Regions from separate parts of the Kitasatospora papulosa genome, predicted to be linked through region 2. Evidence: riboswitches for the same ligand, from Rfam matches in the RefSeq annotation. Region 2 holds a riboswitch; the other holds the start of a gene.

Region 1 (6,164 bases), 4.0 Mb from region 2:
GATGGGTGCCGACGCACTGGAGGAACTGCGCCTCGGAGCTGAACACGGGGACGTACGCGCCGCCTTCGATGTCGACCGTCGGCAGGTCGAGGCCGATGCTGTCGGGGCCCCCGCCGTTCGGCAGCGGCACCCAGACATGACTGCGTCCGAGGACCTCGACCAGTCGTCCGCCCGCCCCGGGCACGCCGATCGAGGCGCCGAGCGTCTCCTCGAGCTCGTTGGCCGGCCATCCCTGCGACGGATACGACGGGTCCTGGCCCTGAGCCGGAATCTCCACGGTGTCTGTGTCCCTTTCTCGCCATGCTGTGCGGCTGAAACCTTAGACCGGCTCGCACCGCGAGGGCAGTGCCGCAGGCGGGAGCTGTGGCCGGGCCCATCGGGCCGTCCAGATTCCGGACGGCCCGCCGCAGGGGCGCGAACTGTGCGTGTGCGAACGGTGACGCCTCAGGTCAGCCCCGCCGTCTCAGGACGGAGCCGGGACTACGCCCGCGGGGGGCAGCGGCTCCGGAAAGGAGATCAGGCCGATCGCCGCCGCCGTCTCCCGGTCGAGCAGCACCGCCGAGGAGCACCCCGGCGGCAGCAGCCCGCTCTCCGTGTCGCGCAGCAGCCGGCCGACCGCGCGCCGGTGCCGGGCGAAGGCGTAGCCGGACACCCCGCGGCCACGCTCCCGCTGCCCCTGCCTGGCGACCTGGGGGGTGACGTCGAGCAGGACGAGACGGAGGGCGCTGCCCCGGCGCCGGGCCTCGCGCGCCAGCCAGCGCCGCACCCATGCCTGCGTCCCGCAGTCGTGGACGACGACCGGGCCGCCCGCGCGCAGCGTCCGCAACAGGCCCGCGTAGTGCGCGGCGCGCACCAGCGGACGGTAGAGGGCGTACGGGAGTAAGCCGGGCACGGCGGCCTCCCAGCGGTCCCTGGTGTCCTGGGAGTCGATCGCGTGGTCCCTGGCCGCGCGCCGGATCAGCGTGGACTTCCCGCTGCCGGGCAGCCCCGAGACCACCACCACGTCCCCCGGCGCGAAGTCCAGGCTGCGCGGCCCCAGAGGGCCCCGGCCCCGCAGGTCGCGCACCACCGGAGCGTCCCCGTCCACCAGCTCGCGTGCGGGCGCGCCGGACTGCTGGGGCATCGCACCGCTCCCCGCCCCCGCAGTCGTCGCGTAGCGCTGCGACGTCATCGCCATTCCCCCTGCCGAGTCACCCACCGACCTGCTCAAGAAGTGTAAAGAAAAGGTAATGCGGCACAACCGCTTCCGGCCGCACGTGTCGGGACCGGCACCCGTACGGACCGGGACGCCCCCACTCTCCCGCAATGCGTGCGATGATGACCCCGCCAACTGCATACCGGCCGTTTGAATCCGCGCGGGAGAGTCCCGGTCACCGTGTGCGCCGGGCGCCGAAGGAGCAAGTTCCTCCCTTGAATCTCTCAGGCCCCGTACCGCGTGGATGAGGCAGATCTGAAAAGCGGGCCGCTGCGCGGCCCCACCCAAGGTGCAAGCCGGACCCTTTCAGGGGCTCTCGGCGAACCTCTCAGGTTCCGATGACAGATGGGGAGGGAACCACCCCCTGTCGTCATGCCCTGGAGCCATGTCCATGAGCACTGCCCCCCGTCTCACCGCCCTCGATGCCCTGCATCGGTCCCTGGGCGCGACCATGACCGACTTCGCCGGCTGGGACATGCCGCTGCGGTACGCCAGCGAGCGCGACGAGCACCACGCCGTGCGTACCCGGGCCGGGCTGTTCGACCTGTCGCACATGGGCGAGATCACCGTCACCGGCCCGCAGGCGGCGGCCTTCCTGAGCTACGCGCTGGTCGGCAACATCGCCACCGTCGGCGAGGGCAGGGCCCGCTACACGATGATCGTCGCGGAGGACGGCGGCATCCTGGACGACCTGATCGTCTACCGCCTGGCCGACACCGAGTTCATGGTCGTCGCCAACGCGGGCAACGCCCAGCTGGTCCTGGACACCCTCACCACGCGCGTCGGCGGCTTCGACGCCGAGGTGCGGGACGACCGCGACGCGTACGCGCTGCTCGCCGTCCAGGGTCCCGACTCGCCCGCCGTACTGAAGTCGGTCACGGATGCCGACCTGGACGGACTGAAGTACTACGCCGGGCTCCCTGGAACGGTCGCCGGCGTGCCGGCGCTCATCGCCCGCACCGGTTACACGGGCGAGGACGGCTTCGAGCTCTTCGTGGCCCCCGAGCACGCCGAGCAGCTATGGAAGGCCCTGACGGAGGCCGGCGCGCCGTACGGCCTGATCCCCTGCGGGCTCTCCTGCCGCGACACGCTCCGCCTGGAGGCGGGCATGCCGCTCTACGGGCACGAGCTGACCACCGCGCTGACGCCCTTCGACGCGGGTCTGGGCCGGGTCGTGAAGTTCGAGAAGGAGGGCGACTTCGTCGGCCGCGAGGCGCTGTCCGCCGCCGCCGAGCGTGCGGAGACGACCCCGCCGCGCAAGCTCGTCGGCCTGGTCGCCGAGGGCCGCAGGGTGCCGCGTGCCGGGTATCCCGTCGTGGCCGGCGGGAACGTCGTCGGCGAGGTCACCTCCGGCGCGCCGTCGCCCACCCTGGGCAAGCCGATCGCCATGGCCTACGTGGACGCGGCGTACGCCGCGCCCGGCACCGAGGGTGTCGGCGTCGACATCCGGGGCACGCACGAGCCGTACGAGGTCGTGGCGCTGCCCTTCTACAAGCGCCGCAAGTGAGGCGGAGCACCGCCGCACGTGACGCATTCGTGTCTCACACCGTAAGACCACCGTTCATCAGCACTCCCCCGCGTACAGGAGAATTCAGGTCATGAGCAACCCCCAGCAGCTGCGGTACAGCAAGGAGCACGAGTGGCTGTCGGCCCTCGAGGACGGTGTGGCCACGGTCGGGATCACCGAGTTCGCGGCCAACGCGCTCGGTGACGTCGTCTACGCCCAGCTCCCGGAGGTCGGCGACACGGTGACCGCGGGCGAGACCTGCGGTGAGCTGGAGTCGACCAAGTCGGTCAGCGACCTGTACTCGCCGGTGACCGGCGAGGTGACCGCGGCCAACCAGGACGTCGTGGACGACCCCTCGCTGGTGAACTCCGCTCCCTTCGAGGGCGGCTGGCTGTTCAAGGTGCGCGTCGCGGAGGAGCCGAACGACCTTCTCTCCGCCGACGAGTACACCGCGTTCTCCGGCAACTGAGACCTTAGGGACCCACTGATGTCGCTTCTCAACTCCTCCCTCCACGAGCTGGACCCGGACGTCGCCGCCGCCGTCGACGCCGAGCTCCACCGCCAGCAGTCCACCCTCGAGATGATCGCGTCGGAGAACTTCGCTCCCGTCGCGGTCATGGAGGCGCAGGGCTCCGTCCTCACCAACAAGTACGCCGAGGGCTACCCCGGCCGCCGCTACTACGGTGGCTGCGAGCACGTCGACGTGGTCGAGCAGATCGCGATCGACCGGATCAAGGCGCTCTTCGGCGCCGAGGCCGCGAACGTCCAGCCGCACTCGGGTGCGCAGGCCAACGCCGCCGCGATGTTCGCGCTGCTGAAGCCGGGCGACACGATCATGGGTCTCAACCTGGCCCACGGCGGTCACCTGACCCACGGCATGAAGATCAACTTCTCCGGCAAGCTCTACGACGTGGTCCCGTACCACGTCGACGACACCGGCGTCGTGGACATGGCCGAGGTCGAGCGCCTCGCCAAGGAGTCGAAGCCGAAGCTCATCGTGGCGGGCTGGTCCGCCTACCCGCGCCAGCTGGACTTCGCCGCCTTCCGCCGTATCGCGGACGAGGTCGGCGCGTACCTGATGGTCGACATGGCGCACTTCGCGGGCCTGGTCGCCGCCGGTCTGCACCCCAACCCGGTGCCGCACGCCCACGTCGTCACGACCACCACGCACAAGACCCTCGGCGGTCCGCGCGGTGGCGTGATCCTGTCGACGCAGGAGCTCGCCAAGAAGATCAACTCGGCGGTCTTCCCCGGTCAGCAGGGCGGCCCGCTGGAGCACGTGATCGCGGCCAAGGCGGTCTCCTTCAAGATCGCGGCGGGCGAGGAGTTCAAGGAGCGCCAGCAGCGCACCCTGGACGGCGCCCGCATCCTGGCCGAGCGTCTGGTGCAGCCGGACGTCACCGAGGTGGGCGTCTCCGTGCTCTCCGGCGGTACGGACGTCCACCTGGTCCTGGTCGACCTGCGCAACTCGGAGCTGGACGGCCAGCAGGCCGAGGACCGGCTCCACGAGCTGGGCATCACGGTCAACCGGAACGCCGTCCCGAACGACCCGCGGCCCCCGATGGTCACCTCGGGTCTGCGCGTCGGCACGCCGGCGCTCGCCACCCGCGGCTTCCAGGCCGAGGACTTCACCGAGGTCGCCGAGATCATCGCGGCCGCGCTGAAGCCCGCGTACGACGCCGACGCCCTCAAGGCCCGCGTGACCGCGCTGGCCGAGAAGTTCCCGCTGTACCCCGGCCTCTCGTAGTCACCCGCAGTTTGCACACAGGGTGGGGGCACCGCGCACACTGAACACAGTGAGCGCGGTGCCCCCACCCCTTTGCCCCGCGTCACCGGGCCCACCCGGCCCGTCCCGCACCACCCGGGCGGACAACGTCGTCCACCAACGCCTTAGGAGTACCCCCGTGGCCCTCTCGGTCTTCGACCTCTTCTCGGTCGGCATCGGCCCGTCCAGTTCCCACACGGTCGGCCCGATGCGCGCGGCCCGCATGTTCGCCCGCCGGCTCAAGAACGAGGGCCTGCTGGTCCACACCGCGTCGGTCCGCGCCGAGCTCTACGGCTCGCTCGGCGCGACGGGCCACGGGCACGGCACGCCCAAGGCCGTCCTGCTCGGTCTGGAGGGCGAGTCGCCCCGCACGGTCGACGTCGAGGGCGCGGACGCCCGCGTCGAGGAGATCCGCGCCTCGGGCCGCATCAGCCTCCTGGGCGTGCACGACATACCGTTCGACTTCGACGAGCAGCTGGTCCTGCACCGCCGCAAGGCGCTCCCGTACCACGCCAACGGGATGACCGTCGCCGCGTACGACGCCGACGGCGCCCCGCTGCTGGAGAAGACCTACTACTCGGTGGGCGGGGGCTTCGTCGTCGACGAGGACGCCGTGGACGGCGAGAACCCGATCGTCCCGGACGACACGGTCCTCAGGCACCCCTTCCGCACCGGCGACGAGCTGCTGCGGCTCGCCCGGGAGACCGGTCTGTCCATCTCCTCCCTGATGCTGGAGAACGAGAAGGCCTGGCGGACCGAGGACGAGATCCGGGCCGGTCTGCTGGAGATCTGGCGTGTCATGCAGGCCTGCATCGCGCGCGGCATGTCCCGTGAGGGCATCCTGCCCGGTGGTCTGAAGGTCCGCCGCCGCGCCGCGAACACGGCCAGGCAGCTGCGCGCCGAGGGCGACCCCCAGAAGCACGCGATGGAGTGGATCACCCTGTACGCGATGGCCGTCAACGAGGAGAACGCCGCCGGGGGCCGCGTCGTCACCGCCCCCACCAACGGCGCGGCCGGCATCATCCCCGCCGTCCTCCACTACTGGATGAACTTCGCGGCGGGCGGCTGCACCCCGGCCGAGAAGGACGACGGCGTCGTCCGCTTCCTGCTGGCCGCAGGCGCCATCGGCATGCTGTTCAAGGAGAACGCCTCCATCTCGGGCGCCGAGGTCGGCTGCCAGGGCGAGGTCGGCTCCGCCTGCTCGATGGCCGCGGGCGCCCTCGCCGAGGTGCTGGGCGGCTCCCCCGAGCAGGTGGAGAACGCCGCCGAGATCGGCATGGAGCACAACCTGGGCCTGACCTGCGACCCCGTCGGCGGCCTCGTCCAGATCCCCTGCATCGAGCGCAACGGGATGGCGGCGGTCAAGGCGGTCACGGCGGCCAGGATGGCGCTGCGCGGCGACGGCAGCCACAAGGTCTCCCTGGACAAGGTCATCAAGACCATGAAGGACACGGGCGCCGACATGAGCGTCAAGTACAAGGAGACCGCCCGCGGCGGGCTCGCGGTGAACATCATCGAGTGCTGAGGTTCTAGGCCCTGACCAGCGCGTTTGCTTCTTTCAGCGCTGTCAGGGCCTTCCCCGCTTGCACGGCGGAAAGTCCCTGGAACCTCCCTGGGACAGACGTGAAAGTCCCTGCAAAGTCCCTGACGGATCCCTCGCCGATGGGCGCTTGACCTGGAAGTTCGCGACACCCGCG
Region 2 (6,164 bases):
ATTCGGCGATGCCGATGGCCCAGGCGAGGCGGCTCGCGCCCAACGCGGCGTATCTCGTCCCGCGGTTCGCGCTCTACCGGACGGTGAGCGACCAGGTGATGGAGCTGCTCGGGCGGCTGTCACCGCTCGTCGAGCCGCTCAGCCTGGACGAGGCGTTCGTCGACCTGGAGGCCGGCGGGGTCGCCGAGGACTCGATGTCCGCCCGTGCGGTCGGTGAGCAGCTCCGCGCCGTGATCCGGGCCGTCACGGGACTCAGCGGTTCGGTCGGCCTCGCCGGCTCCAAGATGCTGGCCAAGATCGCCTCCGAGGAGGCGAAACCGGACGGGCTGATGCTGATCGAGCCGGGCACCGAGCGCGAGCTCCTGGCCCCCATGTCCGTGCGCATCCTCCCGGGCGTGGGCCCCGCCACCGGCGACCATCTGCGCCGCGCCGGAATGACCGTCGTCAGTCACCTGGCGGACGCGGGCGAGGCGGAGCTCGTACGCCTGCTCGGCAGGGCCCACGGCGTCGCGCTCCACCGCATGGCGCTGGGCCACGACGACCGTCCCGTCGTCGCCGAGCGGGACGCCAAGTCGGTCTCGGTCGAGGACACCTTCGACGTCGACCTGCACGACCGGGTGCGCGTCAGGACGGAGGTGGAGCGGCTCGCGTCCCGGTGCGTGCAGCGGCTGCGAGGCGCGGGGCGGTCCGGGCGGACCGTCGTCCTCAAGGTGCGCCGCTACGACTTCTCCACGCTCACCAGGTCCGAGACGCTGCGTGGGCCCACCGACGACCCCACGGTCGTCAGGGAGGCCGCTGCGCGGCTTCTGGAGGCCGTGGACACGACGGGCGGGGTCCGGCTGCTCGGGGTCGGCGTCACAGGACTGGCGGACTTCACACAGGAGGACCTCTTCGCACAGGCCGCCGACGCGGAGCACGCCGCCGGGGAAGCCGCGGCGGCCGACGTCCCCCCGGACGACCGGGACGCTGCCGAGGGCGGGGCGACGGGGGCGGACGACCGGGAGGGCGAGGAACAGCCGGCCGCCAGGCGCTGGCCGGCCGGACACGACGTACGGCACGACGTCCACGGGCACGGCTGGGTGCAGGGCAGTGGCGTCGGCCGCGTCACCGTGCGCTTCGAGGAGCCGTGGTCGCCGCCCGGCCGGGTACGCACGTTCCGGGTCGACGACCCCGAACTGCGGCCCGCCGACCCGCTGCCCCTGGTGCGTGACCCGGAGGACTACTCCTCCTGGCCCGCCAGCCTGCCGAAGTCCCTGTCGGGACCCGTTTCGGAGGAGGGGGAGGAGTCCAGCCCGTAGTGGCGGTAGAGCTGCAGTTCCTGTTCGGGGGACAGATGACGGCCCACTCCGAAGTCGGGGGCGTCCTTGATCAGGGTCCGGTCGAACGGGATCAGGAGGGCGCCGTCGACGAACTCGCTCGGCTCCAGAGGGACGAACGCGTCCCTGGTGAAGAGGCCGGTGCGCACGGCGGCCCACTCGGGCACCCCGGTGGCGTCGTCGAGGTAGACCTCGTCCACCGTCCCGATCTTGGCACCTTGACGGTCGAAGGCCTTGCGGCCGATCAGGCTGCGCGGATCGATGTCGGTCTGCACGGTGCCTCCACTGGTCACGACTGCATCAGGTGGTCGCGGCTGCTCCACCAGCTCTACGAAAGGCCACATCCGGGTCGTCGGCCACTCGAGACGGCCCGCGCCGACCCCGCTGGTAGGCTGGAACACGGCTGCTGACCCTGTGCGGGAGAGTCCTCCGGAGAGATCCGGAGGCGCCGAAGGAGCAACTCCTCCCCGGAATCTCTCAGGCCCCCGTACCGCACGGACGAGGTCACTCTGGAAAGCAGGTCGGAATCCGTACGGCACACGCCGCGACGGGCCCCGCCCTCACCGACGGTGAAAGCCGGTACGCCCCGGGGCGCGCCGGTGAAGCTCTCAGGTCGAGATGACAGAGGGGGAGGCCGTTCGGGCAGCCACGCCGTGGCGCCCCTCGCAGGTCGTGGCAGACCAGGAGGCCTCCATCATGACCCCCCGTCGCACTCCGCTCTCCCAGCTGGAGCAGGGCATTCCGTTCGAGCAGCGCCACATCGGGCCCGATGCCGGGGCTCAGGCGAAGATGCTCGCCCAGGTCGGCTACGGCTCACTCGACGAGCTCACCGCAGCCGCGGTGCCCGATGTGATCAAGAGCGCGGAGGCTCTGAACCTCCCCGAGGCGCGCACCGAGGCAGAGGTCCTGGCCGAGCTGCGCAGCCTCGCCGACCGCAACCAGGTGCTCGCACCGATGATCGGTCTCGGCTACTACGGCACGTTCACCCCGCCGGTGATCCTGCGCAACGTCATGGAGAATCCCGCCTGGTACACGGCGTACACGCCGTACCAGCCGGAGATCTCCCAGGGCCGGCTCGAGGCCCTGCTCAACTTCCAGACGATGGTCGCCGACCTCACCGGGCTGCCGACATCCGGCGCCTCGCTCCTCGACGAGGGCACGGCCGCGGCCGAGGCCATGGCCCTGGCGCGGCGGGTCGGCAAGGTGAAGGACGGCGTCTTCCTGGTCGACGCCGACACCCTGCCGCAGACCGTCGCGGTGATCGAGACCCGCGCGGAGCCGACCGGTGTCGAGGTCGTCGTGGCCGACCTCTCCGAGGGCATCCCCTCGGAGATCGCCGAGCGCGGCGTCTTCGGCGTGCTGCTCCAGTACCCGGGCGCCTCCGGTGCCGTACGCGACATCAAGCCCGTCATCGAGCAGGCGCACGAGCTGGGCGCGATCGTGTCCGTCGCGGCCGACCTGCTGGCCCTGACCCTGCTCACCTCCCCTGGCGAACTGGGCGCGGACATCGCCGTGGGCACCACACAGCGGTTCGGCGTCCCCATGGGCTTCGGCGGACCGCACGCCGGGTTCATGGCCGTACGCGAGAAGTTCGCCCGCAGCCTGCCCGGCCGCCTCGTCGGGGTGTCCGTCGACGCCGACGGCGACAAGGCCTACCGGCTGGCGCTGCAGACCCGCGAGCAGCACATCCGCCGTGAGAAGGCGACCAGCAACATCTGCACCGCGCAGGTGCTGCTCGCCGTCATGGCCGGCATGTACGCCGTCTACCACGGTCCCGACGGGCTGCGGACGATCGCCCGGCGTACCCACCGGTTCGCCGCGATCCTGGCCGAGGGACTGCGGGCGGCCGGGACCGAGGTCGTGCACGACGCGTACTTCGACACCCTGACCGTCCGTGCCCCCGGCGCCGCCGCCGACGTGGTCGCCGCCGCGCGCGGGCGCGGGGTGAACCTGCGCCTGGTCGACGCCGACCACGTCTCCGTCGCGTGTGACGAGACCACCACCCGTACGCAGATCGCCGCCGTCTGGGCCGCCTTCGGAGCCGGTGGCGACATCGAGGCGCTCGATGCCGCGACCGCCGACGCGCTGCCCGAGGGTCTGCTGCGCACCGACGCGGTGCTCACCCACCCGGTCTTCCACCGGCACCGCTCCGAGACGGCGATGCTGCGCTACCTGCGCAAGCTCGCCGACCGCGACTACGCGCTGGACCGCGGCATGATCCCTCTCGGCTCCTGCACAATGAAGCTCAACGCGACCGCCGAGATGGAGTCGATCACCTGGCCCGAGTTCGGCGCGCTGCACCCCTTCGCGCCGGCCGAGCAGGCGCAGGGCTTCCTCACCCTGATCCGCGAGCTGGAGGAGCGTCTCGCCGAGGTCACCGGGTACGACGCCGTCTCCATCCAGCCCAACGCCGGCTCGCAGGGCGAGTTCGCCGGACTGCTGGCCGTCCGCGCGTACCACCGCGCCAACGGGGACGACGGCCGCACCGTCTGCCTGATCCCGTCCTCCGCGCACGGCACCAACGCCGCGAGCGCCGTCATGGCGGGCATGAAGGTCGTCGTGGTGAAGACCGCCGACGACGGCGAGGTCGACATAGAGGATCTCCGGGCCAAGATCGCGAAGCACCGCGACGAGCTCGCCGTCCTCATGATCACGTACCCCTCCACGCACGGCGTCTTCGAGGAGCACGTCGCCGACATCTGCGGCGAGGTGCACGACGCCGGCGGCCAGGTGTACGTGGACGGTGCCAACCTCAACGCGCTGGTCGGTCTCGCCAAGCCGGGCCATTTCGGTGGCGACGTGTCCCACCTGAACCTGCACAAGACCTTCTGCATCCCGCACGGCGGCGGCGGCCCCGGCGTCGGCCCGGTCGGAGTGCGCGCCCACCTGGCGCCGTACCTGCCCAACCACCCGCTGCAGCCCGCTGCGGGCCCCGACACCGGCGTCGGGCCGATCTCGGCCGCTCCGTGGGGCTCCGCGGGTATCCTGCCGATCTCCTGGGCGTACGTACGCCTGATGGGGGGCGAGGGGCTGAAGCGGGCGACGCAGGTCGCCGTACTCGCGGCCAACTACATCGCCAAGCGTCTCGAACCGCACTTCCCGGTCCTGTACAACGGGCCGGCCGGTCTCGTCGCGCACGAGTGCATCATCGACCTGCGTCCGATCTCGAAGGCGACCGGCGTCAGCATCGACGACATCGCCAAGCGGCTGATCGACTACGGCTTCCACTCGCCGACCATGTCGTTCCCGGTGGCGGGAACCCTGATGATCGAGCCCACGGAGAGCGAGGACCTCGCCGAACTCGACCGCTTCTGCGACACGATGATCGCCATCCGCGGCGAGATCGACAAGGTCGCGTCGGGGGAGTGGAGCGGGGACGACAACCCGCTGCGCAACGCTCCGCACACGGCCGCGGCGCTCGGTGGGGAGTGGGCCCACGCCTACAGCCGTCAGGAGGCGGTCTTCCCGGCCGGCGTCTCCCCGGCGGACAAGTACTGGCCGCCGGTGCGCAGGATCGACGGCGCGTTCGGTGACCGCAACCTGGTCTGCTCCTGCCCGCCCCTGGACGCGTACGACCAGTAGGGAAGCGGACCAAGAGGCACGCCGACGTGTGTCGGGGCCGGTGCGGAGAATCCTCCGGGCCGGCCCCCGTGCTCCGTCCGCCCGCGGTCAGGCGGCCTTCATGACCTGGCCGCTCCTCAGCGGCCGGTGCGGGGCGATGATCTGCCCGTCGGGGAGCAGCTCGCCGGTGTCCTCGAAGAGCAGGACGCCGTTGCACAGCAGGCTCCAGCCCTGTTCCGGGTGGTGAGCCATCAGGCGGGCGGCTTCACGGTCGTTGGATTCAGCGGTCGGGCAGGGGGGCTGGTGCTGGCACATGGATGGGTTCTTTCGCTGCGTCGATTCGAGTGTCGTGCGGCTGGACGAGTTCTTCATGGCCGCTCCCGTGTCGAGCGGTCCGGTCCCAGTGTTGCCCCACGGGCCTCTCTCCGCAGGGATTTCGTGACAGCCGCTGTTCTCCTCCCACGACGTGTCACCCGGCCGGACGGTTCGACGTAACTCCACTGTCCGTTCGGATGGTTCGGGGTGACCTGTACGGACTAGTCCGGACGGGGACGGACGCGCCCCCGCCGAGCGGATCGGCAGGGGCACGCGGAGGACGGGCGGTCAGGCGGGCGATCCGAGCAGGCCGGGGAGCTCGGGGAGATCCGGAAGGGGCGCCGGGGTGACCCGCAGGGTCATGACCGGGAGCAGCTCCGCGACCCGGTGGGGGCGGTAGGCCGTGATGCCCGTGGGGGCCGGTGCCAGCGGCACCAGTACGTCGGACGGTGCCAGCGTGCCGGCACCGGCGTCGTCCTCGACGTCGTGGTGCAGCCACAGCGTGAACATGTACAGCTCGGGAACCGACAGCAGCCGCGGCTGGTAAGGCGTCGCCGTCGACTCCGCCTGGCGCAGGGCGAGTTCGGTGGAGACGATGTAGGGGCCCTCGAAGAAGTGCGAGAAGGCCCAGCCGTCGGGGGTGAGCATGGTGTCCGCGGCGGCGACGGCGCGCTCACCGCTGCGGATCAGGAAGCGCCAGCCGGCGAGGCGGGTACGTGGTGCGGCCTCGTTCGGCACGATCCGGTCCAGCACATGGACGGGAAGCGGGAGTTCGGGACTCAGCGATCCCTGGACGGACCGGAGAGCGGGCGTATGGGCCTCGCGGACTGCGGTGGGAGAACCGAGTGCCGCGAGAACGCTGCGCAGTGCGGGCGCTGGGGCCGGAGAAACATGCAGCGGCATGGTGGGTCGCCTCTCACTTCGGAGACACGGTGGTGCGTGGGCGGGTGCAGACGGCGCTGTCGGCGTGCG

The links. Region 2 has a riboswitch for glycine ahead of gcvP (aminomethyl-transferring glycine dehydrogenase). Riboswitches for the same ligand answer to the same signal wherever they lie in the genome.
Region 1: it holds a riboswitch for glycine, as region 2 does, so the genes downstream of both, gcvT (glycine cleavage system aminomethyltransferase GcvT) here and gcvP (aminomethyl-transferring glycine dehydrogenase) in region 2, are expected to answer to the same signal.

What each region holds. Positions count from the first base shown of each region.
Region 1 is NZ_CP108452.1:2,242,332-2,248,495, forward strand. Features, by position in the region: gene OG362_RS09215 (enhanced serine sensitivity protein SseB) at 1-277, opposite strand, end outside; gene OG362_RS09220 (AAA family ATPase) at 464-1,171, opposite strand; glycine riboswitch at 1,347-1,444, shown strand; gene gcvT (glycine cleavage system aminomethyltransferase GcvT) at 1,587-2,702, shown strand; gene gcvH (glycine cleavage system protein GcvH) at 2,794-3,171, shown strand; gene glyA (serine hydroxymethyltransferase) at 3,190-4,449, shown strand; gene OG362_RS09240 (L-serine ammonia-lyase) at 4,607-5,992, shown strand.
Region 2 is NZ_CP108452.1:6,276,500-6,282,663, forward strand. Features, by position in the region: gene OG362_RS27590 (DNA polymerase IV) at 1-1,298, shown strand, start outside; gene OG362_RS27595 (PRC-barrel domain-containing protein) at 1,220-1,591, opposite strand; glycine riboswitch at 1,724-1,819, shown strand; gene gcvP (aminomethyl-transferring glycine dehydrogenase) at 2,013-4,898, shown strand; gene OG362_RS27605 (DUF5999 family protein) at 4,986-5,192, opposite strand; gene OG362_RS27610 (hypothetical protein) at 5,481-6,095, opposite strand.